Regions from separate parts of the Actinomadura rubrobrunea NBRC 15275 genome, predicted to be linked through region 3. Evidence: predicted binding sites of a transcription regulator. Region 3 holds the regulator's gene; each other region holds the start of a gene.

The links. Region 3 encodes HrcA, which represses chaperone genes, less so after heat shock. Its sites were predicted from a motif close to TTGGCACTCTCNNNNNGAGAGTGCCAA; they were not measured.
Positions count from the first base shown of each region.
Region 1: groES (co-chaperone GroES) is a predicted target of HrcA. The motif match lies at 3,299-3,325, and genes of this name have one in related genera.
Region 2: AR3_RS29310 (FmdB family zinc ribbon protein) is a predicted target of HrcA. The motif match lies at 1,424-1,450, and genes of this name have one in related genera.
Region 4: groL (chaperonin GroEL) is a predicted target of HrcA. The motif match lies at 3,632-3,658, and genes of this name have one in related genera.

Region 1 is NZ_BCQU01000025.1:59,696-66,844, reverse strand. Features, by position in the region: gene AR3_RS31680 (hypothetical protein) at 1-262, opposite strand, end outside; gene AR3_RS10600 (sigma-70 family RNA polymerase sigma factor) at 259-843, opposite strand; gene groL (chaperonin GroEL) at 1,157-2,782, opposite strand; gene groES (co-chaperone GroES) at 2,871-3,179, opposite strand; gene AR3_RS10585 (class I SAM-dependent methyltransferase) at 3,407-4,660, shown strand; gene AR3_RS10580 (apolipoprotein A1/A4/E domain-containing protein) at 5,239-6,855, shown strand; gene AR3_RS10575 (phosphotransferase family protein) at 7,128-7,149, shown strand, end outside.
Region 2 is NZ_BCQU01000010.1:38,098-45,246, forward strand. Features, by position in the region: gene AR3_RS04900 (potassium/proton antiporter) at 1-1,188, shown strand, start outside; gene AR3_RS29310 (FmdB family zinc ribbon protein) at 1,486-1,797, shown strand; partial or broken gene AR3_RS30275 (alpha-ketoglutarate-dependent dioxygenase AlkB) at 1,993-2,107, opposite strand; gene AR3_RS04905 (MMPL family transporter) at 2,773-4,944, shown strand; gene AR3_RS04910 (S-methyl-5'-thioadenosine phosphorylase) at 5,090-5,926, shown strand; gene AR3_RS04915 (SAF domain-containing protein) at 5,923-6,507, shown strand; gene AR3_RS04920 (D-alanyl-D-alanine carboxypeptidase family protein) at 6,920-7,149, opposite strand, start outside.
Region 3 is NZ_BCQU01000046.1:24,331-31,479, reverse strand. Features, by position in the region: gene hemW (radical SAM family heme chaperone HemW) at 1-780, shown strand, start outside; gene AR3_RS16005 (DUF4870 domain-containing protein) at 850-1,437, opposite strand; gene AR3_RS16000 (DUF3097 domain-containing protein) at 1,524-2,366, opposite strand; gene hrcA (heat-inducible transcriptional repressor HrcA) at 2,567-3,583, shown strand; gene dnaJ (molecular chaperone DnaJ) at 3,584-4,723, shown strand; gene AR3_RS15985 (16S rRNA (uracil(1498)-N(3))-methyltransferase) at 4,749-5,480, shown strand; gene AR3_RS30620 (hypothetical protein) at 5,755-6,420, opposite strand; gene AR3_RS15975 (SigE family RNA polymerase sigma factor) at 6,647-7,149, opposite strand, start outside.
Region 4 is NZ_BCQU01000078.1:1,726-8,874, forward strand. Features, by position in the region: gene AR3_RS21760 (LURP-one-related family protein) at 238-858, opposite strand; gene AR3_RS21765 (TetR/AcrR family transcriptional regulator) at 970-1,758, opposite strand; gene groL (chaperonin GroEL) at 1,878-3,503, opposite strand; gene AR3_RS21775 (MoaD/ThiS family protein) at 5,077-5,355, opposite strand; gene thrC (threonine synthase) at 5,403-6,647, opposite strand; SAM riboswitch class I at 6,663-6,804, opposite strand.

The DNA.
Region 1 (7,149 bases), on a different contig from region 3:
CCCAGTCGGAGTCGGCACAGTCGGAGTCGGCCCAGTCGGAGTCGGCGCGATCGGCGTCGGCGCGGTCCGACTCGGCGCGGGCGGACTCAGCGGCGGACTCAGCGGCGGACGCAGAGGCGGCAGCGCGCCGCGCCAGCGCCTCGAAGACCGCGTCGGTGCGGCGCACCGCGGTCAGATCTCCGGTCGGGGCCGCGGACGCCGAGGCATCGCCGCGGCGGAAGGGATCGGCCGGCTCCGGGGCGCCCGGCCTGCGCTCCGTCAAGCGATCGACTCCTCTCTGGCCATCGCCCGAAGCCGGGCCAGGGCCCGGTGCTGCGCGACCCGTACCGCTCCCGCGGACATGCCCAGTACATTACCGGTCTCCTCCGCCGACAGACCCGCCACCACTCGCAGAAGAACCAGCTCACGCTGGTGGTCGGGGAGACGGGTGAGCAGGTCGCGGGCGCGCTGCGCCTCGATGTAGCGCACCACCGTCTCCTCCGGGCCGGGCCGGTCGTCGGGACCGTCCGGCAGGTCCTCGGTCGGCACGGCCGCCCGCACCGCGCTGCGCAGCGCGTCGGCGATCTTGTGCGCGGCGATGCCGAAGACGAAGGACGCGAAGGGCCGTCCCATGTCGCGGTAGCGCGGCAGGGCCGACAGCACGGCGATGCAGACCTCCTGGGCCACGTCGTCCGCGATGTGGTATTGGCCGGAGATCCTGCCCAGCCGGGCGCGGCAGTAGCGGACCACCATGGGACGCACCTGCCCGATGAGCACTTCGATCGCGCCCGGGTCGCCCTGCACGGCCAGCGAGGTGAGCTCTTTGAGGTCCGCCTCCTCGGCCCCTCCGCCGTCCCTGGTCACCGCGCGAAGCAGCCGTTGGGGGCGGCCGGCGTCGGGGGGCGTCGGCGGGGCCGGGCCTCCCGAGGGTTCGTCGGTAGCGCGCGCGGTCGTGGTCCCGGCGAAGCATCCCTCGGTCACGTAGAGCATGATGCCCAGCGCGCTCCGCCCTGTCTGCACCGTGCTCGACAACGGAATGGTCACAAGTGCGGCGTCCGGACGCCCGTTCGCCACGCTCCGCACCCGACGGAACACGTCAAGTGATGACGGCGCGCGCGAAAGAGCCCCCGCCGGAGACGGACCGGCGGGGGCCCTGACGACGTTGCCGACGGATCGGTCAGTGACCGTGGCCGTGACCGTGCCCGTGACCGCCGGCGGCCTCCTCGGGCTCCTCGGGCTTCTCGACCACGAGGGCCTCGGTGGTGAGCAGCATGCCCGCGATGGACGCGGCGTTGCTGACCGCCGACCGGGTCACCTTGACCGGGTCGATGACGCCCTGGGCGATCAGGTCGCCGTACTCGTCGGTGGCGGCGTTGTAGCCGTGGCCCGGCTGCAGCTCGCGCACCTTGGAGACGACGACGTAGCCCTCCTTGCCGGCGTTCTCGGCGATCCAGCGGGCCGGCTCGGACAGCGCCCGCCGCAGCGCCTCGGCGCCGGTGGCCTCGTCGCCGGACAGGCCGAGGGCCTCGAAGCCCTCCTTGGACACGTGCACCAGCGCCGAGCCGCCGCCGGAGACGATGCCCTCCTCGATCGCCGCGCGGGTCGCCGAGATGGCGTCCTCGAGGCGGTGCTTCTTCTCCTTGAGCTCCACCTCGGTGGCCGCGCCGACGCGCAGCACGCACACGCCGCCCGACAGCTTGGCCAGCCGCTCCTGCAGCTTCTCGCGGTCCCAGTCGGAGTCGCTGCGCTCGATCTCCAGCCGGATCTGGCGGATGCGGTCCTCGATGTCCTTGGCGTCGCCGGCGCCGTCCACGATGGTGGTGGCGTCCTTGGTCACGGTGACCCGGCGGGCCCGGCCGAGGTCCTCCAGCCCCAGGTTCTCCAGCTTCAGGCCGAGGGCCTCGCTGACGACCTGGCCGCCGGTGAGGATGGCCATGTCGGCGAGCATCGCCTTGCGGCGGTCGCCGAAGCCGGGGGCCTTGACCGCGACCGAGGAGAAGGTGCCGCGGATCTTGTTGGCCACCAGCAGCGCCAGCGCCTCGCCCTCGACGTCCTCGGCCACCACCAGCAGCGGCTTCTTGGTCTGGGCGACCTTCTCGGCCAGCGGCAGGAACTCCTGCACGTTGGAGATCTTGCCGTCGACGATCAGCACGTAGGCGTCCTCGAGGACGGCCTCCATGCGCTCGGGGTCGGTCACCATGTGCGGCGACAGGTACCCCTTGTCGAACTGGAGCCCTTCGGTGAACTCCAGCTCCAGGCCCATGGTGTGGGCCTCCTCGACGGTGATCACGCCGTCCTTGCCGACCTTCTCGAACGCCTCGGCGATCAGCTCGCCGATGGTGGCGTCCTGCGCGGAGATGGTCGCGACGTGCGCGATCTCGCTCTTCTCGGTGACCTCGCGGGCGACCTTGAGCAGCTGGTCGGACACGTGCCGCGCGGCCGCGTCGATGCCCCGCTTGAGGGCCAGCGGCGAGGCGCCCGCGGCGACGTTGCGCAGGCCCTCGCGGACCAGCGCCTGGGCCAGCACCGTGGCGGTGGTGGTGCCGTCGCCGGCGATGTCGTTGGTCTTGGTGGCCACCTCCTTGGCCAGCTGGGCCCCCAGGTTCTCGTAGGGGTCCTCCAGCTCGACCTCGCGGGCGATGGTCACACCGTCGTTGGTGATGGTCGGGGCGCCGAACTTCTTGTCGATGACCACGTTGCGGCCGCGCGGGCCGATGGTCACCTTGACGGCGTCCGCGAGGCGGTCGACGCCGCGCTCGAGCGCCCGGCGCGCGTCCTCGTCGAACTCCAGGATCTTCGCCATGCGGAAATATCTCCCTTCGCGTGAACCGCCCCGGGCCCGTCCCTGTTCAACGGACCGGTCCGGGGCGGCGCGTCACAGTCGGGACGCCTTACTTCTCGACGATCGCGAGGACGTCACGCGCCGAGAGGACGAGGTACTCCTCGTTGTTGTACTTGACCTCGGTGCCGCCGTACTTGCTGTAGAGGACGACGTCGCCGACCTTCACGTCGAGCGGCACCCGCTCGCCCTTGTCGTCGACCCGGCCCGGGCCCACGGCAAGGACGGTGCCCTCCTGGGGCTTCTCCTTGGCGGTGTCGGGAATGACCAGGCCCGACGCGGTGGTGGTCTCGGCCTCAAGCGGCTGGACGACGATGCGGTCCTCAAGCGGCTTGAGAGCAACCTTGGTGGCGGTCGTCACGATCTGACCTCCCCTTCGGTGGTGTCCTCGGCCGGCGCGACTGGCCGACCGCACATGTGCAGAAGAGGCGACCCCGGACCGGCCTGCCGTCGCGGGTGCCAGACCGACCTCGTCGCTGATTGGCACTCTCACATCGAGAGTGCCAGCATGGAGACTATGCGGTGGCCGAGAAGGCGTCAACACGAACACGTGCGCCCCGCGGTCCCCCCGCCGGTACCGTCCGACGTATGGACATCGAGGCGTTCCGCGCTCTTTCGACCGCCGCGGGCCGCGCCGTGCTGGCCGCCGCCGCGGAGGCCGATCTCGATGAGAACGCCCTGGTCAGAACGGTCGCGCACCTTCGTGAACGCTACCCGGTCGAGCTCGTCGCAACCGCCGTCACCCAGGCGCGGCTGCGGGTGCGGGCCCGCGCCAAGTTCGGCCCGGACGCCGACCGCATGTACTTCACGCCCGACGGGCTGGAGCAGTCCACCCGCGCCCGCGTGGCCGCCCATCGCGCCCGCCGCTTCACCGCGCATCTCGGCGACGGGACGGTGCTGGACATGGGATGCGGCATCGGCGCCGACCTCATCGCGCGGGCGCGGGCGGGGTGCCGCGGGGAGGGCGTCGAGCGGGACCCCCTGACCGCGGCGGTGGCGCGGGCGAACATCGAGGCGTTCGGCGTGGCCGATCTTGCGTCCGTAAGGGAAGGAGACGCCACGCGCGAGGACCCCGCCCGGTACGCGGCGGTGTTCGCCGACCCGGGTCGGCGCACCGGCAGGGGCCGCGTGTTCGATCCGCGGTCATACGAGCCGCCGCTCGGCACCGTGATGGAGCTGGCCGCACGCGCGCCCGCCGCCTGCATCAAGGTCGCGCCCGGCATTCCGCACGAGCTGATCCCGGACGGCGCGGAGGCCGAATGGGTCTCCGTCGGCGGGGACGTCAAGGAGGCCGCGCTGTGGCTGGGCGGTCTGGCCGAGCAAGGCGCGCCGAACGGCGCCCCGGGCGCACGGCGGCGCGCCACGGTGATCGCATCGGACGCGCCGGACGCGCCCGCCGCCACGCTCACCGAGGACCCCGACCTGGACGCGCCGGACGTCCGCGCCTGGGGCCGCTACCTCTATGAGCCGGACGGCGCGGTGATCCGCGCGCACCTCGTCGCCGAGGTCGCCGCGCTGGTCGGCGGGGGGCTGGCCGACCCGCGCATCGCCTATGTCACCGCCGACGCCGCCGTGGCGACGCCGTTCGCCGCCTGTTACGAGATCGAGGACGTGCTGCCGTTCTCGGTCAAGCGGCTGCGCGCCGAGCTGCGCCGCCGCGACGTCGGCATATTGACGATCAAGAAGCGCGGCTCGGCCGTGGACGTCGACCGCCTGCGCCGCGACCTCGGCTACGGGGGCGGGGCGAAAAGGGCCGGCGCGGCGCTCACCGTCGTGCTCACTCGCGTGGGCCGGGCGCCGGTCGCGCTGCTGGCCCGTCCCGTCCCTGCCGAGCGGCGCTGACCGCGGCGACCGCCGCCGCGCGGGACGCGCCCCGCCGCGCGCCGCGCCGACGCCGCGCGTCCGGCGAAGATCTCCCCGCCGATGAATGAGCCCAAGCGAACCGGAGAGACGCGCCACCGCACAGCAAATGTTGCGCACAATGCGGCATTGCGTTCGCTAAGGATTCAGCGCGCCGGCGCCGCGCGCATCACACTCGGAATCGCCGACCGCCCGGAGAAAGGCGACCGGCCGGGCTCCGCCGGGAATTGACCCCCGTGGCGGGGCCCGGCGGGCCGGTCCGCCCGCGCGGCCGCCGGGCGGACGGACCGCCGGGACGGGACCCGGCGGGGAGTGCCCCCAGCGCCCGGCGCCGCAGGGCTCCCCGCGCGCGTCCGCCCGGCTCGCCCGCGAACCGTCGGAAACGCCCGAGCCAGGATGATCAACCCCCTTTCCGGCCACTCGGAAAACCAAGTGCATTCCACAGAACTCGCAATGTTTCCTGTTCGCTTTATCGCGGCGCCGCGCAACCACTACAGTGAGGCGTTCACGATTCAATGCCGCACGCCATTTCGTCGTGTCGGCACACGAAGGAGCATCGGGTGGAAACGAATCACAACTTCCTGCAGACGGGGGGTCAACCGGTCTCGGATCGGATGCGGGAGTTGCTCGCCCGTGCGGCGCAGGACCACGTCTACGAACAGCGCTCACAGGGTCAGGTCCTGGACGAGATCCGCCAGCGGCTGGAAGGAATGGAATGGCTGCTGCGCGAGGTCCGGGAGCGGGAGCTGGGCGGGCTGACCGGGCAGCTCGACGGCGTCCGGGGACAGGTCGAGGAGCTGGCGGGCAAGCCGCCGGAGTGGGCCGAGGGCCTGGCCGAGCACATCGAGGCGGTGGGCGAGCGGGTCAAGCCCGTGGCCGAGCTGCCCGCGCTGTGGGCCGACGTGGGCGTCGTCGCCGAGAACGTCGACGAGGGACTGTCCCGGCTACAGGCGGTGCTCGACTCCGCGCAGCACATCACCGAGGCCACGCAGCAGGCGTCGCAGCGCATGGAGGAGATGGCCAAGCGCCTGGACAAGCTGCAGGGCAGCATGGAGGCCGCCTCCGTCCGGTTCAACCGGCTGGACAAGTCCCTGGCCGAGCTCGGCCACCGGGCCGAGAAGCTGGAGCATTCGATCAGCGGCATCACCAGCCGGATCGACCAGTCGCTCGGCGAGATGGCCGAGCGGGTGGAGCAGGGGCTGGAGGCGGTCAACGGCAGGGTCGAGGGCGTCGGCGGGCGGCTGGACGGCCTGGACGGGCGGCTGGACGGGCTCGATGGCCGACTCGAGGGGCTGTCGGGCAAGCTGGACGGCCTGGACGGGCGGTTCGAGGGCATCGACGACCGGTTCGGCACGCTGGGCGAGCGGCTGGACCGGCTGCCGGTCACCCTGGAGATCGGCGAGCTGCACCGCAAGCTGGCCGAGCTGGCGCAGCGGCCGGTGATCGACCACGGCGACCGGTTCGACGCGCTGGAGAAGCACCTGGCCGAGGCGGTCCACCCGCTGATCGAGGAGCTGCGCGCCCGCCCCGACCGGGACGAGGTCAAGGCCGCCATGACGCAGATCGCGGAGACGGCCTACGGCGACGTGGCCAAGCGCATCGAGGAGTTCTCCCGCCGGTTCGAGGGCCTGCACGAGGACTTCCGCAAGCGCGTCGAGGGCATCCACGAGGAGGTCGCGCGCAAGGTCGACGGCGTGCTGGAGGAGTTCACCGCGCAGGTGGAGATCGTCTCGCGCCGGGTCGAGTCGGTGCACGTGGACGTCACCAAGCAGGTCGAGTCGGTGCACACCGAGGTGGCCCGCCAGGTCAACGGCGTGCACGCCGACATGACCAAGCGCATCGAGGACGTCCACGAGGACGTGACCAAGCAGGTCGACGTCATCCACCAGGAGGTGACCCGGCGGGTCGCCGGCATCCAGGAGTCGTTCGCCAAGCGCGTGGACGGCTGGCACGAGGAGGCGGCCCGGCGCACCGAGACGGTGCACGCCGAGCTGGGGCGCCGGTTCGAGGACGTGCAGGACGAGGTCGGCCGCAAGGTCGACGCGGTGCACGGCGACGTCGCCAAGCAGGTCAACGCGGTGCACGAGGACGTCCTCAAGCGGATGTCCACGCTGGAGGAGACGATGCTCGCGCTCGCCGAGGCGCTGCTGCGCCCCCGGCGCGAGGCCAAGGACTAGGAGACCTGGGACCAGTTGGCCTAGAACCAGGTGGCCTAGAACCAGGCGGCCTAGGACCAGGCGGCCTAGAACCAGGACGCGTGCGGCGGGGCGCCCGCCCGCTCCCGCGCGCCGACGGCGCCCCGCCCCCCGGCTCGCCGCACGCGCGGTTTCCTCCGCCCGAGGCGTCCGCGGACCGCAAAGGCTTCACGGCGAACGCGTCCCGCTGACGTGCTTTTCGTTACGTTCCGTCTTCGCAAAATCACTCCCAACCCCGGTCTGAATCGGTTTTCATGGTTCCCGTGACCCACTCTG
Region 2 (7,149 bases), on a different contig from region 3:
AGCGTGCTCGTGGTGGCGGTCGCCGCGCACTGGCTGCTGGACATGGACTGGCGCCTGGCCTTCCTCCTCGGGGCCGTCATGGGCCCCACGGACGCGGCCGCCGTCTTCTCCGTGCTGCGCCGCCTTCCGCTGCCGTCCAGGCTCACCGGACTGCTCGAGGCCGAATCCGGGTTCAACGACGCCCCCGTCATCATCGTCGTCGTCTGGCTCAGCACCCACACCGGCATGCCCAACGTGGCCTCGCTGGTGGGGATGATGGTGTACGAGCTGGCCGCGGGCGCCGCCTTGGGCCTGCTCATCGGCTGGGTGGGCGCGTACGCCCTGCGCCAGATCGCCCTGCCCGCGTCCGGGCTCTACCCCCTCGCGGTGTTGTCGCTGTCCATCGGCTCGTACGGGGTGACCACTCTCCTGCACGCCAGCGGCTTCATGGCCGTGTACGTCAGCGCGCTGGTCCTGGGCAACGCGCGTCTGCCGCACCGCCCCGCCACCCGGGGGTTCGCCGAGGGGATCGCCTGGCTCGCCCAGATCGGGCTGTTCGTGATGCTGGGCCTGCTGGCCTCCCCCGAGGAGCTGCCCGCGCAGATCGTTCCGGCCCTCGTCGCCGGATTCATCCTGCTGCTGGTGGCCCGTCCCTTGTCGGTCCTGCTGTCGACGTGGGGCTTCGGGCTGACGCTGGGCGAGAAGGCGTTCGCGTCCTGGGCGGGCCTGCGCGGCGCCGTGCCGATCGTGCTGGCCACCATCCCCATGGTGGAGGACGTGGCGGGCGCCGACCGGCTGTTCTCCATCGTCTTCAACATCGTCGTCGTCTTCACCCTGCTGCAGGGGCCGACGCTGCCGCTGGCGGCCCGGCTGTGCCGGCTGAAGGGCGACGAGGAGGCCCGCGAACTGGACGTCGAAGCCGCCCCGCTGGAGGAGCTGCACGCCGAGCTGCTGGAGGTCCGGGTCCCCCGCGACTCCCTGCTGAACGGCGTCGAGATCTTCGAGCTGCGGCTGCCGCCGGGCGCCTCGGTCACGCTGATCGTCCGCAACGGGTCCAGCTTCGTCCCGGAGCCGACGACGCCGCTGCAGGCCGGCGACACCCTGCTGGTGGTCGCGACCACCGCCGTGCGGGAGGCCACGGAGCGCCGCCTGCGCGCGGTCAGCCGCCGCGGCAAGCTGGCCGGCTGGTTCGGCGAGACGGGCGCATGATCTTGTCCGCCGCACCCCTCGCCGTTGATCGCCGCCCAGGAGACCTCGTCTGCGTCCCCCTAGACCCCTGGCCCGCGATCGCCGCTCAGCGGGTCTCGTCCGTAGGCTCCCTACCCCTGCGCGATCCCGCCGCAAGAATCCGTACGGCCGCCCGCCGCGGGACCGTCCTGCGGGATAAGGCTTGCGACCTGCGGGAACAGGTCGTGCGCAAACCGTGTTCTACGCACCGGTACCATTAGCAGTCGTTCTAGGTGAGTGCCAGCCCGCGCAACCGGGCTGAGTCAGCGAGGAGGAACAGTGCCGACGTATCAGTACGTTTGCACCGAGTGCGGCGAGCCTCTGGAGGTCGTGCAGAAGTTCAGCGACGCCGCGCTGACCGACTGCCCGTCCTGCAACGGAAGGCTCCGCAAGGTCTTCTCCGCCGCGGGCATCATCTTCAAGGGCTCCGGCTTCTACCGGACCGACAGCCGCAGCTCCGGCTCCTCATCGGGACGCAGCTCCTCCAACGGCTCCGGGTCGAGCGACTCCAAGAGCTCCTCGGGGTCCGAGTCGTCGAGCTCCAGCGGCTCGTCCTCCTCGTCCTCCTCGTCGTCGAGCAAGGTCGCCTGACCCGCCCGCGGACGCGCCGATCCGAAGGATCATGGCCGGTCTCCGGAGCCGCACCCGCCGTTCATGATCCTTCGGACGCACATCCGCATGCCGCGCCGTTCTCCGCCTTGGCCGTTCACCGCTCGGGCGTGACGCGCCCGTTCTCTGCGCCCGTCAGGGCGTGATGGCGCGACCGCCCTCCACGCCGTAGCGCGGCGTGTTGCCGAGGCGGAACAGTCCGGTGTCACCCAGGCTCAGCGAGACCACGGGGGCGGGGCTGCGTTCGACGCGGTCCTGGTGCAGCCCCATCGAGGGCCGCCGCGTCGTAGAAGGCGGTACTTCCACGCGGCCTTATGCGTCCCCCACCCCAGTGGTCCTCCGGCTCTTCCACTACGCACCGCCGGCGGGAAGCGCGGGTCGCACTCGGTCGCATGGCCGAAAGCGGCCGCTTTCCCGGGAATCGGCTGAGCACGTCCTGGCCGCTCTCTGGCACGGCACGCCTCGTGCGCGAGGCGGAGGCCGCCTCCTGCGCGCGGCGGAGCCGGGTCGAGCCGCCCTCTGCGCGACGGGACACCTGTTTCACCTGCCCGAGCCCGCGTACCGCCGGACGAGCAGGACATGAGAGCCGCTGGTCCGGGCGGTAGGGCATCGCGTCTTCAAGCACCTCCCCGCCCCTCCTCGCGGCCCGTCGCTTTCTGATCGGGGCCTAGCGCCACACGCCCCGCGTACCCTCCCCGCGCCTTCCCCGCGCGCTCCCCTACGCCTCGCGAAGTAGGAACAGGCGCCTGCCCTGCTTCCCCAGAAGTAGCGCCAGTCGAATCCTCCGCAGGACGACTGCCTGCGCGTTCATGGCCGACGATGGCGACGTCACGGGGATTCGCCGACGAAGTCCGGCGCCCCCACCACCGACGACTCGCGATACAACTTGACATCTCTCCATCCCCGAGACATCCTGCACATCGCGATATATCTTGAAAGTCCCCTCAGGAGTTCGTCATGAGCGCATCCAACGACGCCTTCGCCGGCTCCGGTCCCAGCCCCGGGACCGGTGGACGCCGAGGAGTCGCCCGCAGACTCGCCGCACTCATCGCCGGACGGCGCACCAAATGGGTCGTGCTGGCGCTGTGGGTGGTGCTGCTGGCCGCGCTCGGCCCGCTGGCCGGGAGGCTGGGCGACGTCGAGGAGAACGACGCCGCCGCCTGGCTGCCCGACGGCGCCGAGTCCACCCAGGTCGTCTCGCTGCAGGAGCGGTTCCGCGACGACGAGACGATGCTCGCGGTGATCATCTACGAGCGGTCGTCCGGCATTACCGCCGCCGACCAGGCCAAGGCCAGGTCCGACGTCGCCGCGTTCGCCAAGCTGCCGGGGGCGCAGCAGCCGCAGGGACCGTTCCCCAGCCGCGACGGCAAGGCCCTGCAGACGCTGGTGCCGCTGACGGACGTGGACGTCGTCAAGGCCGTCGACCAGGCCCGCGACCTGGCCGAGCGCGGCCCGCCCGGACTGAACGCGCACGTCACCGGACCCGCGGGCAGCGGCGCCGATATGTTCAAGGTCTTCGAGACGATCGACGGCTTCCTGCTCATGGCCGCCGGGCTCGTCGTGATCGTCCTGCTGCTGATCATCTACCGCAGCCCGGTGCTGTGGATCGTCCCCGTGCTCAGCGCCCTGGTCGCGCTCGGTTTGGCCCAGGCGGTGGTCTACCTGCTGGCCCGCTACGCCGACCTGACCGTCAACGGGCAGAGCGCCGGCATCCTGACCGTCCTGGTGTTCGGCGTGGCCACCGACTACGCGCTGCTGCTGGTCGCCCGCTATCGGGAGGAGCTGCACCGGCACGCCGACCGGCACGAGGCCATGGCCTTCGCGCTGCACCGCGCCGCCCCCGCAATCATCGCGTCCGCCGCCACCGTCGCGATCGGCCTGCTGTGCCTGCTGGTCGCGGAGCTGAACTCCACCGCGGGCCTCGGGCCGGTGGTCGCGGCCGGCGTGATCACCGCGCTGGCGTCCATGACCACCCTGCTGCCCGCCCTGCTGGTGATCTTCGGGCGGTGGCTGTTCTGGCCGCTGGTGCCCCGCTACGACGCCAAGTACCTGGCGCCGGAGGCGTACGAGGCCGAGCACGGCGTCTGGAACCGGATCGCCGGGCTGGTCGGCCGCCGCTCCCGGACCATCTGGGCCGTGACCTCGGTCGGCCTGGTCGCGCTGCTGTTCGGGCTGGGCTCGCTGCGGGCCCAGGGACTGTCGGACGCCGGCCAGTTCGTGGACAAGCCCGACTCGGTGGTCGGCGCGGAGGCCGTCGCCCGGCACTACCCGGCCGGATCGGGCGCCCCGGCGATCGTCATCGCCAAGGCGTCCGCGGCCCAGCAGGTCGCCGCCGCCGTCTCCGCCACGCCCGGCGTGGCCGAGGTGAGCCGTCCCGTCACCGCCGGCGGGCTGGTGCAGTACGAGGCGACCCTGCGCGACCCCGCCGACAGCAAGGCCGCCCAGCGCACCGTCGACCGGCTGCGGGACGCGGTGCACGCGGTCCCCGGCGCCGACGCCAAGGTCGGCGGCGCCACCGCCATCACCGTCGACGTCAACCGCGCCGCCGACCGCGACAACCGCGTGATCATCCCGATCGTGCTGGCCGTGGTCCTGCTGATCCTGGTCGTGCTGCTGCGGGCCCTGGTCGCGCCGCTGCTGATGATGGCCACGGTGGTGCTGTCGTTCCTCGCCTCGCTGGGCGCCAGCGCGCTGGTCTTCCGCCACGTGTTCGGGTTCGAGGGCGCCGACGCGGGCTTCCCCCTGCTGGCGTTCATCTTCCTGGTGGCGCTGGGCGTGGACTACAACATCTTCCTTATGCACCGCGTCCGGGAGGAGTCGCAGGCCCTGGGCACCCGCCGCGGCGTGCTGCGCGGCCTCACCGTCACCGGCGGCGTCATCACCTCCGCCGGGCTGGTCCTGGCGGCCACCTTCGCCGCCCTGACCACCCTGCCGCTCGTCAGCATGGTCGAGATGGGCTTCGTGGTCGCGTTCGGCGTCCTGCTGGACACGCTCATCGTCCGGTCGCTCCTGCTGCCCGCCCTGTCCTACGAGCTCGGACGCCGGATCTGGCTCCCGAGCTCTCTGGGACGGCGCAGCTCCGCCCCGGCCGAGCCCGACACCGGCAAACTGCTGGACCCGGTGGGCTGACACGCCCCTGGCCGCACGACGAGGGGCCCGGCGTCACGCCGGGCCCCTCTCGCCATGACCGGCCTCCCGAAGATCGTCCCGCCGCTCATCCACAACCCGGGACGGGACTCCCGGAGGGCCGACGCGGATGGCTAGTGTCGGCGGCATGTCCACACCGCCTTCGCACTCCTCCGCCTCCGAGCCCGCCGCCGAGATCGCGGTCATCGGCGGCTCCGGCTTCTACTCCTTCCTCGACGACGTCGAGGAGGTCGAGGTCGACACCCCGTTCGGGGCGCCCAGCGACCGCATCGCCCTCGGCGTGCTCGGCGACCGCCGCGTCGCCTTCCTCCCGCGGCACGGACGCGACCACCGCTTCCCGCCGCACCGCATCCCCTACCGGGCCAACATGTGGGCGCTGCGCTCCCTCGGCGTCCGCCGGGTGCTGGCGCCCAGCGCGGTCGGCTCGCTCGTCCCCGCGCACGGCCCGGGCACGCTCGTCGTCCCCGACCAGCTCGTCGACCGCACGTCCGGGCGCGCGCAGACCTACTACGACGAGGGCGGCGCCGTGCACGTGTCGTTCGCCGACCCGTACTGCCCGGCGGGCCGCCGCACCGCCGTCGCGACCGCCCGCGACGCCGGCTGGGAGCCGGTCGACGGCGGCAGCCTCGTCGTCATCGAGGGCCCGCGGTTCTCCACCCGCGCCGAGTCCCGCTGGTACGCCGCGCAGGGCTGGACGCTGGTGGGCATGACCGGCCATCCCGAGGCCGTGCTGGCCCGCGAGCTCGCCCTGTGCTACACGCCGCTGTGCCTGGTCACCGACCTGGACGCCGGCGTCGAGGAGGGCGAGGGCGTGACGATGGAGGAGGTCCTGCGCGTCTTCGCCGCCAACATCGACCGGCTGCGCGGTCTGGTCGCCGATCTCGTCCAGGCACTCCCCGCCGAGCGCGACTGCCCCTGCCCGAACGTCCTCGACGGCATGAAACTGCCCCTGGAGCTGCCGTGACGGCACGCTCCGCCCGTCTCCGGCGTCCGGTGGCGGCGCTGTCGGCCGCGCTCGCCACCGGCCTGGGGCTCCTGGCCCTGCGGCCGTCACCGCCCGCCGCCGTCCGGGTCCTCGCCGCCGCCCGCGACCTGCCCGCCGGCACGGTCCTGCGCCCGGACGACGTGCGCCCGGTGGCGCTGCCGCCCGACGCCGTGCCCGCCGGGGCGTTACGCTCCGACGCCGCGGGCCGGACCCTCGCCGGGCCGATGCGCCGCGGCGAGCCGCTCACCGACGCCCGCCTGCTGACCGGCGGCCTGCTGCGCGGCTACGGCGCCGGCACGGTCGCGGCGCCCATCCGCATCGCGGACGCGGGCGTGGCGCGCCTGCTGCGCCCCGGCGACCGGATCGACGTGCTCGCACCGCCGTCCCCGGACGCCCCGTTCGCCCGCACGGTGGTCTCCTCGGTGCCGGTGGTGGCGGTGCCGAAGACACCGTCCGCCGAGGAGGGAGCACTGGTCGTCCTCGCCGCCGACCGCACACAAGCCGCCGCCCTGGCCGGAGCAGGCCCCTCACTCTCCATCACCATCAACAGCCCGAACTAGGGCGTCTCTCAAAGCAGGTGGAGCCGTTCGTTGATGGCGGTGACCTCCAAAACGGCCCGGCAGCGGACGGCGAGCTTGTCGCAGCGGGTGGCCACGTTCCGATCCCGCTCGAGACGGCTGATCCCGCACTCCACAGCATGACGGCCCCGGCAGTCGACCGGATCGAAGCCAGGCGGACGACCACCGCGGCCGCCCCGCCGCCGGGGCCCGGCCTAGTCGGCCGGGACCGGACTCGCGGCGGCGATACCACGCCAACGCAGGCGGGCACGGATCGCCCGGGAGAAAGAGGTTCTGTCGGCCCGCACCCGCCTCGGGCCGGGGCCCGGGGACTCCCTGGTCCTGGGCGGGCGCCCTTGATGCCGGCCATCACCGCCTCGAACCGCAGGGCATCCCCGCGCTGCCCGGCGGTCGGTCAGCCGTCTTCGGAGCCGTACTCCCAGTGCCAGGGCTCGAACGGGTTGCTGTAGGCCCAGGCGGGGTGGAACCAGCCGAACCTTCGGGAGTTGGCCTCCATCCAGCGGAACTGCACCGAACCCGCGATCTGCACGCCGCCGCAGAGGTCGACGGCCTGCCCGCGGCCGTGGTTGCTGGTGCCGGGGACGGCCGCGAATCCAGGCCGCTCCGCGTACACCCGATGCTGCT
Region 3 (7,149 bases):
GCCGGGTTCACGCGCGTCTCGTTCGGCATGCAGAGCGCGCGCGAGCACGTGCTGGCCGCCCTGGACCGCGTCCACACTCCCGGGCGGATCTTTCAGGTGGTGGACTGGGCGCGCAGGGCCGGGTTCGACCACGTCAACCTGGACCTGATCTACGGCGCACCGGGGGAGAGCGACGACGACTGGCGGGCGTCCCTGGAGGCGGCTTTGGAGGCCGGGCCGGACCACGTCTCCGCCTACGCGCTCATCGTCGAGGAGGGCACCCGCCTGGCCGCGCGGGTGCGCCGGGGGGAACTGGAGCCGCCGGACGACGACGTCATGGCCGACCGCTACCTCATGGCAGAGGAGACGCTGAGCGCGCACGGTCTGCGCTGGTACGAGATCTCCAACTGGGCGGCGTCCCCCGACGCCCGCTGCCGCCACAACATGCTCTATTGGACGGGTGCCGATTGGTGGGGCGTGGGGCCGGGCGCGCACAGCCACGTGGGGGGAACCCGGTGGTGGAACGTCAAGCACCCCGCCGCCTACGCGGCGCGGCTGGCCGAGGGCGTCACCCCGGCGCACGCCCGCGAGGTCCTGGACGACGCGGACCGGCGCATCGAGCGGATCATGCTGGAGCTCCGGCTCGCCGACGGCTGCCCGGCCGACCTCCTGGACGACGGGGCGGTCCGCCGCCTGATCGACGACGGCCTGATCGAGCCGGAGCCCTACCGGCGCGGCCGCGCGGTGCTGACCCTGCGCGGCCGCCTGCTGGCCGACGCCGTCGTCCGCGACCTGACCTGACGGCGGCCCCGGCGGGGCCGCCCCGCAGCGTCCGCAGCGCGCCGTCCGCAGCGCGCCGTCCGCGGCCGGTCAGCGGATCATGGGCCAGGCCATGAACGAGGGGAAGCGGTACCACTCGCCGCGGTTCGCGGCGACCGCGGCCATGATCAGCAGCACCAGCTGCGCGACGGCCTGCGCGATCATCGTGAAGATCCCGATGATCAGGAAGATCAGCAGGATGTTGATCACCAGGTAGACGAGCTGCGTGATCGCGAAGTTGAGGCCCTGGGCGCCGTGGTGCCGCAGGAACGGCGACTCGTCCTTCTTGATCAGGAAGACCAGCAGCGGCGCGACGACGCCGACGAGGAGCTGGCCGAGGTGGGTCAGCATCGCCCACGTCCGCTCGTCCTGGGTCGCCTGCCATGGCGCGTAGCCCTGCCCGCCGTAGGGCTGCAGCTGCCCGCCGTACGCCCCGTAAGCGGCGGCCTGCCCGTACACGTCGTATCCCGGTTGACCGTAGGCGTCGTATCCCGGCTGGCCGTACGGCGCCTGGCCGTAGCCCTGGGACCCGTATCCGGGCTGTCCGTACCCGGGCGGCGGCTGTTGTCCGTACCCGGGCTGCTGCCCGTATCCGGGCTGTTGGCCGTATCCCGGCTGGTCGGAGTACCCGTGGGTCATGGCCTGCTCCTCGTGGTCGCCTGTGGTGGGGCTGCGGGGCTGCAATGAAGAAACCGCCTGAGCAGGCCGTCCAACGGCCTCAGGCGCTAGGAGTGGTCGGGGGCCGTCACGAAGTCGATGAGCTCTTCGACGCGCCCGAGCAGCTCGGGTTCCAGGTCCGTGTAGGAGGACACCGATCCGAGTATTCGCCGCCATCCTTCGCCCACGTCGTCCCCCCAACCCAGAGCGGCGAGCACGCCTTGTTTCCAGGGTACGCCGCGAGGGACGTCCGGCCAGGCCTCGATTCCCACGGCGCGGGGCTTGACGGCCTGCCAGATGTCGACGAACGGATGGCCGGTCACCAGGACGTGCGGCGACCGCACCTGCGCGGCGATCCTGCTCTCCTTGGACCCCTCCACCAGGTGGTCGACGAGGACGCCCAGGCGGCGCCCCGGTCCGGGCGCGAACTCCGCCACGATGGCGGGCAGGTCGTCCACGCCTTCCAGGTATTCGACGACCACGCCCTCCACCCGGAGGTCGTGACCCCAGATCTTCTCCACCAGCTCCGCGTCGTGCACGCCCTCCACGTAGATGCGGCTCTCCTTGGCCACGCGCGCCCGCAGGCCGGGCACGGCGATCGACCCCGACGCCGAACGCGCCGGGCCGCGGCCGCCGGGGGCCCGCGCCGGCCGGACGAGCGTGACGGGCTCGCCGTCCAGCAGGAACCCCGCCTGGGTCAGCGGGAACACCCGGCGCTTGCCGAACCGGTCCTCCAGGGTCACCCCGAACTTGTCGCAGCCCACCACGGCGCCGCAGAAGCCGCTGTCGGGGTCCTCCACGACGAGGCCGCGCTCGGCCGGGATCTCACGGATCCGCCCCTTGCGGGGCCGCCGCCAGTCACCTGCGAGGACGTCGTTTCCGTAGTCCTTACTCCGCACGGGTCCGCACATTAATCCCGCCGATCGCCCCCGCCCTGTCCGCGCAGGTCCCTCGGCGTGGCGCGGCCCGGGGCGCGGCGGTCCGCGGGCCGCCAGACACCGAGGACGCCAGATTTCGGGCCACGCCGTACACTCCAGTCGGTGTCCGCCTGGCCGTACACTTGGCACTCGGAAGTATGGAGTGCCAGTACGGGGGCAGGGGAGGTGACCACGTGCTCGACGATCGGAAGCTGGCGGTACTACGGGCCATTGTCGAGGACTACGTCTCCACCAACGAACCGGTCGGGTCCAAGTCGCTGGCCGATCGGCACAACCTCGGAGTGTCCCCGGCGACGATCCGCAACGACATGGCCGTGCTGGAGGAGCAGGGGTACATCACCCAGCCGCACACCAGCGCGGGCCGCGTGCCCACCGACAAGGGCTACCGGCTCTTCGTCGACCGGCTGTCCACGATCAAGCCGTTGTCGGCGGCCGAGCGGCGCGCCATCGAGACCTTCCTCAGCGGCGCCTACGACCTCGACGACGTGGTCAGCCGGACCGTCCGGCTGCTGGCCCAGCTGACCCGCCAGGTCGCCGTGGTCCAGTACCCGTCGCTGACCCGCTCCACCGTGCGGCACGTGGAACTGGTCCCCGTGGCCACGCACCGGCTGCTGCTGGTGCTGATCACCAACACCGGCCGGGTCGAGCAGCGCGTGATCGAGACGCCGCGCGAGGTCTCCGACGAGACCGTGCACCATCTGCGGGCGCTGCTCAACACGTGCCTGGACGGCTGCGGCCTGGGCGAGGTGCCGAACGCCGTCGCCGACCTGCCGGAGAAGGTGGACGCGGACGACCGGCCGATCGCCGCGGCGGTACTGTCGGTACTGCTGGAGTCGCTCGTCGAGAAGCACGACGAGAAGGTCGTGTTCGGCGGCGCCGCCAACCTGGCCGCCGTGGACTTCTCGCAGAGCCTGCGCGAGGTCCTGGAGGCCCTGGAGGAGCAGGTGGTGCTGATGCGCCTGCTCGGCGAGGTCGGCGAGTCCTCGTCGTCTGTTACGGTGCGGATCGGCACGGAGAACCCCGACGAGGGGCTGCGCTTCACCTCGGTGGTCGCGGCCGACTACGGCGTCGGGGACAAGACGCTGGCCCGGCTCGGAGTGCTCGGGCCGACACGCATGGACTACCCCAGCACGATGGGAGCGGTACGCGCAGTGGCACGCTACGTTGGACAGATCCTGGCGGGGTCGTAAGTGGCCAACGATTACTACGCGACCCTGGGAGTCCGCCGCGACGCGAGCCCGGACGAGATCAAGAAGGCGTACCGGCGGCTCGCCCGCGAGCTGCACCCGGACGTCAACCCCGATCCGGAGACCCAGGAGCGCTTCAAGGAGATCACCCAGGCGTACGAGGTGCTCTCCGACCCCAAGAAGCGGGAGATGTACGACCTGGGCGTGGACCCGTTCGCGTCCGCGGCCTCCGGCGGAGGCGGCGGGGCGGGGCCGTTCGGCGGCGCCGGCTTCCCGTTCAGCGACATCATGGACGCCTTCTTCGGCACGGCGTCCTCCCGCGGCCCGCGCACCCGCGCCCGGCGCGGCCGCAACGCCACGCTGCGGGTCGAGCTGGACCTCGCCGAGACCGCCTTCGGCACCACGCGCGAGCTGACCATCGACACCGCCGTGGTGTGCGCCACGTGCGAGGGCTCGGGCTGCGCGCCCGGCACCCAGCCGGAGACCTGCGACACCTGCATGGGCCGCGGCGAGGTGCAGCAGGTGCAGCGCTCGTTCCTCGGGCAGGTGATGACGTCGCGCCCGTGCCCGCGCTGCGGCGGCTTCGGCAGCGTGATCCGCACTCCGTGCCCGGAGTGCTCGGGCGACGGGCGGGTCCGCACCCGCCGCACCGTCAAGGTCAAGATCCCCGCGGGCGTGGAGAACGGCATCCACATCCAGCTCGCCGGGGAGGGCGAGGTCGGCCCGGGCGGCGGCCCGCCCGGCGACCTGTTCCTGGAGATCGTCGAGAAGCCGCACCCGATCTTCGAACGGGAGGGCGACGACCTCCACTGCACCGTGCAGATCCCGATGACGGCGGCGGCCCTGGGCACCACCGTCACCATCGACACCCTGGACGGCACCGAAGAGGTCGACATCCGGCCCGGCACGCAGTCCGGCCAGGTCATCACCCTGTACGGGCGCGGCGTGCGGCACCTCAACGAGAGCGGCCGCGGCGACCTGATCATCCACGTCAACGTGGAGACGCCGACCAAGCTCGACGACGAGCAGGAAGAGCTGCTGCGCCGCCTGGCCAAGCTGCGCGGCGAGGAGCGGCCGCCCGGCAAGTTCGCCCCGGGGCAGCGCAGCGTGTTCTCGCGCCTGCGGGACGTGTTCAACCAGTAGATCGAGCAGCAGAGCCGCGGTCATCGTGTCCCCTCCGGTCTTCCTGGCCGAGTCCTCCGCGTTGGAGGGCGACCGCGTGCTGCTCGACGGCCCGGAGGGGCGGCACGCCGCCGTGGTGCGGCGGCTGCGGCCCGGCGAGCGGGTCGACCTGACCGACGGCGCGGGGCTGCTGGCCGAGTGCGTGGTGGCCGCCGCCGACCGCGCGTCCCTGACCCTGGACGTGCTGGCCCGCCGCCGCCACGAGCCCCCTCAGCCGCGTCTGGTGGTCGTCCAGGCCCTGCCCAAGGGCGACCGGGGCGAGCTCGCGGTGGAGACGATGACCGAGGCGGGCGTGGACGAGATCGTCCCGTGGTCGGCGGCCCGGTGCGTCACGCAGTGGCGCCCGGACCGCCGCGACAAGGCCCTGGGGCGCTGGCGCACCGCCGCCCGGGAGGCCGCCAAGCAGTCCCGCCGCTGCTGGCTGCCGGAGGTGCCGCCGCTGGCGGCCACCGCCGACATCGAGGCCCGCGTCGCCGCCGCGGCCTGCGCCGTCGTCCTGCACGAAGAGGCCGACGAGCCGCTCAGCGCCCTGCGGCCGCCGGGCCGCGGCGACATCGTGGTGATCGTGGGTCCGGAGGGGGGCGTCACCCCCGAGGAGCTCGACCGCTTCGCCGCCGCCGGGGCGCGTCCGGTGCGCCTCGGCCCGACCGTTCTGCGCACCTCCACGGCGGGCGTGGCCGCCGCCGCCGTGCTGCTGGCCGCCACCGGCCGCTGGTAGCCCGCGTGCCGCTTGTCTGCGGCGTCCGCTCGAGGCGCCGCGCGTCACCGCCCCCAGGCTTCGGCCCGCCCGGAACGCACCGTCCGGGGACCGGCGTCGCTGACGCCCGGCCCGCCCTCCGCGCGTCCGCGCATCCCGCGGCCGTTCTCGAGGCCGGGACCGATCCCGCCTCCCCGCCGGCCCCGCGGCGAGCCGTCCCAGGGCACGCGAAAAGACCCCTTCGAAGGGAGGGGTCGCGGCTGTGGGATTGTGCGCCGATGCGGTGACCGTCAGGTCACTCCGGGGCCCCGGCGGGCGCGTCCGTGGAGGGGGGAGTGGACTCGCTCGAGGTCGGATCCTCCGGCTGCTCGGTGGGGTTGTCGCCGGGGTGGGGCGGCGACGACGTGTCCGTCGGCGGCTCCGTGGGAGGCGTCGGCGACGTCGGCGGGGTCGAGCAGGAGCCCTGGGGCGGTTGCGGGGCGGGCGTGCCGCTGGCGGTCGGCTCGTCCGTCGGGGCGGTGCTGGGAGCGCACGCGGCGGAACCGCTGGCGGAAGGCGGGGCGGGGGAGGCGGACTCCGAAGGGGTCGCCTCGGGAGCGGTGCCGGACGAGGTCGGGACGCGGGTGTCGGGCGGCGCGCCGGGGTCGCCCGGCGTGAGCCCGTCCTGCGCCGTCTGCTCGTGGTCGTCGGACGCGCCGTTGCCGCCGACGGACGACGACAGGAAGCCCAGCGTCTGCGGCGCCGACACGCCGAGGCCGGCGACCGCGACGGCGGTCGCGACCGCGAGGAGCGGACGCGCCCATTTGGCGGTGAACCAGTCCCAGGAGAAGCGGCGACGGCGGCGCTCCTCGATGCGGCGGCGGATCTGCTCGAGCCCGTCGGCCGCGGGGGTGACCTTTTCCGCCTCCGCGTTGAGCGCACGGCGGAGGATCTCGCCGTACTCGTCGTGGGGGTCGGTCATGTCACTTCCGGGGCGAAGGGGGCGGCCCGCAGGCCGGTGGAGGCCCCGTCCTCCTTTCGAGTGCTCGTTCGCGAGGGCGGCCCGCAGGCACGCGACGGCGGGCGCCGTGCCGCCGTCCCGCGCGCCGGGTCGCCCCTCAGGCGCACGCCGCGAAGGACCCGCGGCGCCGCGGGTCCCCGCCTCGGCCGGCCGGGGGACCGCGCCATCCTCGGGTGCTGGGTCGAAGTCACGAGAGCTGCTCCAGGAAGTTGCGCAACGCGGCCATCCCGCGGGCCGTGTGGCTCTTGACGGCCCCGCGGCTGATGCCCATCGCGTCCGCGATCTCCGCTTCGGACAGGTCGGCGTAGTAGCGCAGCACCAGCGCCTCGCGCTGCCGGGCGGGCAGGCGGTGCAGCGCCTCGATCACCGCGCTGCGTTCGAGCTCGCCGATCGCCCCCGCTTCCGCGCTGGGCGCGTCCGGCAGCCCCTTGGGGGCGTACTTCTCCACCACCGCGCGGTGCCGCAGCACCGACCGCGACCGGTTGACCACCGACTGGCGCAGGTAGGACAGCGCCTTGTCGGGATCGCGCAGGCGCCGCCAGCCGGCGTGCATGGCGACGAAGGCGTCCTGGACGACCTCTTCGGCCGTCCCGGCGTCGCGCACGAGCATCGCGGCGAGCCGTACCAGCGAACGGTAGTTGGCGCTGTAGAGGGCGGTCACCGCCTGATCGGCATCCCAGGCGACGGCCA
Region 4 (7,149 bases), on a different contig from region 3:
CGCGGAGCCGATCCGCACGGCGGTACGGGCGGGACCCGGCACCGGTTCGGAGCGCGGCGGCGCTCCGGTGATCCTGCCAAGGCGGGACGGCGAGCGGAACCCCCCGGCGCGGAGCGAGCCGTGTCACGGCGACGGCGCGATCGACACCCCCGCTGTTATGGGACCGGTCGCGACGCGCGGGACGCCGTCCGGCGGCGGTCCCGGACGACGGTTCGACGGCCAGGGACGGTCGCGAACTCAGCTGAAGTAGTCCTTCTCCTCGTAGTGGATCAAGTCCATGGCGATCGCGGCCGCGACGACGAGGCAGTGCAGCGGGTACGCCAGCGGCCGGTAGATCGCCACGGCGTAGCGGTCGGCGGTGGTCAGGACCTCCTTGCCGACGCCCGCCCACTTCTTGTCGACCTGCGCGACGTGCGCGCCGTACGCGTCGTGCACCGCGAACTTGCGGCCGAGGCGGTTGCCCTTGAGGTCGCCGATGCGCAGGCCCGCGGCGTCCAGCAGGCCGTAGTGGAAAGTGTGGCGTTGCTGCTGGTACGCGCCGATGAGCGACCCGTCGGGGGCGTACACGGCGGCGTTCTGCGACCGCTTGGGCTTGTCGACGATCAGGAGCGGCGCTCCCTGCGGGTCGGTCACCCGCACGGTGCGCGCGGAGTCCCCCACGCCGCCCCAGAACACGCGCGCGGCCTGACGCCGGATCGAGACGTTCTCCTCCGACGCCTTGGCGACCAGCGTCCCGGGACCGTCGTAGATCGTGTACTGGGACTTGGCGGCGGGCAGGCGACGCGGCTGCTCGACGCGCAGGATCGTCGCGGCGAACAGACCGCTCACGGAGCGCGTGCCGGGGTAGGGCTCCGTCATGTGAGTACCTCCCGGTGACGTCCGGTCTCAACGCCTCATCGGATCAACGGCTCATCGGATCAACGGCTCATCGGATCAACGTCTCGGCGACGGCGGCGGTGCCGACGGGCGTCAACCGTAGCGACGGGCCGTCTGCGACCGCGTGTCCGGCGGCGCCCCGGACGGCTCCCGTCCCGGACCGCCGGCCTCGGGCGGGAGGAGCGCGGCCACGCAGTCCAGGACGCGCTCGAGCCCGTACTGGAAGCGCCGGTCGTCGTCCATGTGCGGCTGGACGGCGTCCCGGACGATGCGGGCGAACATGGGGTGCTCGCCGCTCTCCAGGATCTTGCGGACGTACGGCACGTTGCGCGTCATCCAGTCCTGGCGGCGCAGGCCGCTGCGGCGTTCCTCGTCCAGCCACACCATCTGTTCGCCGACGGCCTGATCGATGTAGCCGTTGAGCATCGTGTAGGCGAGGAGGATGTCGTCGATGGGCTGCCCGAAGTCCAGGACCTGGCAGCCGAACTCCACCAGCCGCAGCTGGTTGGGCCCGAAGCCCGGGCGCCGCCGCAGCCCGCACATCCAGGGGTGGCGCAGCAGCATGGCCCGCATCCGCTGCGCCAGGAGGGTGAGGTCGGCGCGCCAGTCGCCCGAGGGGCGCTCGGGCGTCTCCACCTCGCCGAGGACGTGGTCGGCCATCAGCTCGACGAGGTCGCTGCGGCTCGGCACGTACCGGTACAGCGACATGGCGCCTGTGCCGATCTCGGCGGCGATCCTGCGCATGGACGCCGCGTCCAGCCCTTCGGCGTCGGCGATGCGCACGGCCGCCTCGGTGATCTGCGCCCGGCTGTAGGCGGGCCGCGGACCCCGCGCCGGGCGTTCCGGCAGCATCCAGATGTTCGTGTGCTCGGCTTCCGCCACCGCCCCACCTCCTCCCCAAAGCCTAGGCGCGGTCGCGACGCTCCCCTGGTACGCGAAGAGGGGCGGTCCCGTGCCGGGATCGCCCCTCTCCAGGCGTACCGAGTCGTACGGCTAGGGACTCAGAAGTCCATGCCGCCGCCGTCGGGCATGCCCGCGGAAGCCTTCTCCTTCTCCGGCTTCTCGGCGATGACGGCCTCGGTGGTCAGGAACAGCGCCGCGATGGACGAGGCGTTCTGCAGCGCCGACCGGGTCACCTTGGCCGGGTCGATGATGCCCGCCTCGAACATGTTGACGTACTCGCCGGTCGCGGCGTTCAGGCCCTGGCCCGGCTCGAGCGAGCGGACCTTCTCGACCACGACGCCGCCCTCGAGGCCGGCGTTGACCGCGATCTGCTTGAGCGGCTCCTCCAGGGCGCGCTTGACGATGTTGGCGCCGGTGGCCTCGTCGCCGTTCAGCTCCAGCTTGTCGAACGCCTTGGCGCCGGCCTGCAGCAGCGCCACGCCGCCGCCGGGGACGATGCCCTCCTCGACGGCCGCCTTGGCGTTGCGGACGGCGTCCTCGATGCGGTGCTTGCGCTCCTTCAGCTCGACCTCGGTGGCCGCGCCGGCCTTGATGACCGCCACGCCGCCGGCCAGCTTGGCCAGCCGCTCCTGCAGCTTCTCGCGGTCGTAGTCGGAGTCGGTGTTCTCGATCTCGACCCGGATCTGGTTGACCCGGCCCGCGATCTCGTTGGCGTCGCCGGCACCGTCGACGATCGTCGTCTCCTCCTTGGTGACGACGACCTTGCGGGCGCGGCCCAGCATGTCGATGGTGGTGTTCTCCAGCTTCAGACCGACGTCCTCGCTGATGACCTGGCCGCCGGTCAGGGTGGCGATGTCGCCCAGCATGGCCTTGCGGCGGTCGCCGAAGCCGGGGGCCTTGACCGCCACCGACTTGAAGATGCCGCGGATCTTGTTGACGATCAGGGTGGCCAGGGCCTCGCCCTCGACGTCCTCGGCGATCAGCAGCAGCGGCTTGCCGGCCTGCATGACCGCCTCGAGGACCGGCAGCAGGTCCTTGTTGGCGGACACCTTGCCCTGAACGATCAGGATGTAGGGGTCCTCCAGGACCGCCTCCATGCGCTCAGGGTCGCTCACGAAGTAGTGCGAGATGTAGCCCTTGTCGAAGCGCATACCCTCGGTGAGCTCCAGCTCGAGCCCGAAGGTCTGGCTCTCCTCGACGGTGATGACGCCTTCCTTGCCGACCTTGTCCATCGCCTCGGCGATCATCTCGCCGATCTGGGTGTCGCCGGCGGAGATGGAGGCGGTGGAGGCGATCTGCTCCTTGGTCTCGACGTCCTTGGCGAGCTTGGACAGCTCCTCGCTGACCCGCTCGACCGCGGCCTCGATGCCGCGCTTGAGCGACATCGGGTTGGCGCCGGCGGCGACGTTGCGCAGGCCCTCGCGCACCAGGGCCTGGGCGAGCACGGTGGCGGTCGTGGTGCCGTCACCGGCCACGTCGTCGGTCTTCTTGGCGACCTCCTTGACCAGCTCGGCGCCGATCTTCTCCCAGGGGTCCTCCAGCTCGATCTCCTTGGCGATCGAGACACCGTCGTTGGTGATGGTGGGGGCGCCCCACTTCTTCTCCAGAACGACGTTGCGACCCTTGGGACCAAGGGTGACCTTGACGGCGTCCGCGAGCTGGTTCATACCGCGCTCGAGGCCGCGCCGGGCATCCTCGTCGAACGAGATCATCTTTGCAGCCATAGGCTCCAGTCCTCCCGGAACAGGGTGGCCTTACGGATCGAGCCGATGCCCGCGACGGACGACCTGCCCGACGGCTGCCATTCCGCCGCCGGAGGCATGGCCTCATCGCCCCGACCCACACTGTGGGATTGTCACTCTCCACAGTAGAGTGCCAACGACGTGTTTAGCACTCCACCCCGCCGAGTGCAAGCGACCGCAAACGGCGCCGAACAACGCCCCGTTTGCCCGCCGAACGTACTCTGACCTGCACTTTCGCGAGGTGACGGACGAGCGCGGGAGCGCCCTGCGCCACCCCTCGGCGGCCGCTCAGGGCCCGGCGTTCGCCCAGCGCTGACCTCAGCGCCACGTCGCCTCAGGGCCCGTACCCGATACCCCCGCACGGACACCTGCCCCCTCATTCCGCCGCTCCGAAACAACGCAGCCCGCCACCGCCGGGCCGCATGACGCGAACGCGAGGAAGGGACGCGACCTGCCGCACACGCCCGCCCTGACGGGCCGACAACAGGCCGTCACCCTCCTGGCCATGCGGACGCCAGAAGAAACGCACAGGCGCGGCGACGCCACGGTGCGACACCGCCTACGCTGCCTACGCTGAACGCTCACACCGCCTCAGCGTCCACGCCCCCATCGCAACAACGCTGAGGTGCAAAGAAGACGACACAATCGCGCCGTCGCCTGCTAGGCCAGAACGCCCTTCATTACTCCACCGCCGGAGCGCGAGCGGTCGAACATCGCCCTCGGACATCGCCCTCGAAGCGGGCCTGCTCGATAGTCGGCGGCCACGAACACGATGCGAGGCCGACCACCATGTCCAGACACTCGTTGAAGCGGCCCCGCGCCTCGCCGAGGTCGAGCCCCGAAGTTGTCGAACTCGATGCTCTGGTAGCCGTGGTGGACGCAGGACGGCTTCGAGTACAAGGGGCGCTACCACCGGACCAAGCGCCCGCTGGCGTTGACGCCGCGTCCGCTGCAGAAGCCGCACGCCGCTGCACGTCACTTCAAGCTTCACCCGCGTAGGGGGGCAGCCAGGGTGGTTTCGCCGTCGCGCGATGCCGCTGCAGTGCGTGCGCATCGTAGCTCGCGCCCGGAAACGGCGCGGTCGCACCCGAGACGCGTCACCGTGCCCACGAGGCACGCGGCATCACAACGCTGCGATCTTCTCGTCTCGCGGACGGCCGGTGTCTTCTCAACCGTTCACCGGACTGTCCGGGACCAAGGGGCGGCGGCGCTCGGGCCGCTACGCGGGCGACACCCGGACGCCCTGAGCACGCGGTGTGGGCGCCGGTCACCGGGCGGCCGCGCCAGTCCGCGCATCCTGTCAACGCCTCGCCGGCAGCCGCTCGCCGGCAATCGCCAGGTCGCGCTGCCGTCCGACCATGGCCTTCGGCGGGCTCTCCGTTCGTCCGGCCATTCGTTCCGTCGGCGCGGGAGACGCACGTTCACCAGGACCCCCGCGGGAGGGCGTTTCGCCGGGCGATGGCGCTGAAGCGTGTGGGTAGCGGGCTCGTGTGCGGAGAAAGGTGTGGCCCGCCGGCCGAGGTTCGGCTCGGGCGGCGGGCCGGTGAGGGTGAGGTCAGCCGCCCGCGACGGCCGGGATGATGGAGATCTGGGTGCCCTCGGGGGTCGGGGTGTCCAGGCCCTGGGCGAACCGGACGTCCTCGTCGCCCACGTACACGTTCACGAAGCGGCGGATGGCGCCCTTGTCGTCCAGGATGCGCGCGGAGATCCCGGAGTAGTTGGCCTCCAGGTCGGCGACGACCGCGCGCAGCGTGGCGCCCTCGGCCTTGACCTCCGCCTCGCCGCCGGTGTAGCTCCGCAGGATCGTCGGGATCCGCACGGACACGGTGCTCATGGTGGCTCCTCGAAGTGCTCGGGTCGTACGACGGGACGCGGGGCCGGTCAGGCCAGACCCGCGGCGCGGAACGCCTCCAGGGTGGGGGCGATGTTCGCGGTCGGGGCGACGACAGGGGCGACGGCGTCCAGGGTCTTCAGCCCGTCCCCGGAGTTGATGATCACGGTCTCGGCCTCGGGGTCGAGGGCGCCGGTCTCGGTCAGCTTCCGCAGGGTGGCGACGGTGACGCCGCCCGCGGTCTCGCCGAAGACGCCCTCGGTGCGGGCCAGCAGCCGGATGCCCTCGACGACCTGCTCGTCGCTGACGTCCTCCACCGCGCCGCCGGTGCGGCGCACCACGTCGAGCACGTAGGGGCCGTCGGCCGGGTTGCCGATGGCCAGCGACTTGGCGATGGTGTCGGGCTTGACCGGCCGGACGACGTCGTGGCCCTGCTTGAACGCGGCCGCCACCGGCGAGCACCCGGTGGCCTGGGCGCCGAACACCCGGTACGGCTTGTCCTCGACCAGGCCCAGCTTGATCAGCTCCTGGAACGCCTTGTCGATCTTGGTGAGCTGGGAGCCGGAGGCGACCGGGATCACGATCTGGTCGGGCAGCCGCCAGCCGAGCTGCTCGGCGATCTCGTAGCCCAGGGTCTTGGAGCCCTCGGCGTAGTAGGGGCGCACGTTGACGTTGACGAACGCCCAGTCCTCCTGCTCGCCGGCGATCTCGGAGGCCAGCCGGTTGACGTCGTCGTAGTTGCCGTCGACGGTGACGAACGTGCCGCCGTACACCGCCGTGGTGAGGATCTTCTGCTGCTCCAGGTCGGACGGGACGAACACCGCGCTGCGGATGCCCGCCCGGGCCGCGGCCGCCGCCACCGCGTTGGCCAGGTTGCCGGTGGACGGGCAGGCCAGCACCTTGAAGCCGAGCTCGCGGGCGGCGGCCAGCGCGACCGCGACCACGCGGTCCTTGAACGAGTGCGTCGGGTTGCCGCTGTCGTCCTTGACCCACAGCCGCCGCAGGCCCAGCGCCTCGGCGAGCTGGTCGGCGCGGACCAGGCGGGTCAGGCCGGGCTCGGTGTTGGGCGTCTCGGCCACGGCGGCCGGCACCGGCAGCAGCCCGCGGTAGCGCCAGATGTTGCGCGGCCCGGCCTCGATGCCGGCGCGGGAGACGTCCCCGAAGTCGTAGGCGATCTCCAGCGGGCCGAAACACTCCTCGCAGGCGTAGAACGGGCCGAGGTCGCGGGTGTGGCCGCATTCGCGGCAGGTGAGAGCGGTCGCCGGTCCGAGATCGACGGCAGGCGTCACAGCCATGTAGCGAGGCCTTTCTCCCCATCTTTCCTGCGCCACCTTGGTCGCAGGCCGGAGTTGGCACCATTTCCCGGCCGGCCTCGCAGGATCGCGAGCGCGGACGAACCGGGTGGTTGCCGGGGCTTCACAGGGCCGGTCCCTCCACCCCTCTGGATGAGCGTTGTTCAGTTGTCGCGTCGGTCGACGTGTCGCCGCGTCCGCCCACTGGGAACGTTCCTTCGCCGGACGTTCCGCATGAGCGGTATCACGTCGTATGCGCGACTTTACATGATCTGACCGGTTAGCGGACAGGTCGGTCTCGCACTGTGAGACATTACCCGCGCCGCCGCCGGATCACTCGGCGGCGGGCCGGGCGGCCGGACGAAATCGGGCTGTGCGCGGCTCCAGGCCGACGCATCGCGTTGAGGCGGCCCGTGAACTCGTCCGAACAGGCGCCGTGAAAGGACGCGGGCGTCGGGCGGTCGGGCATGCGCCGTCCCGCGATTGAACTACAGGAAGCGCTGGT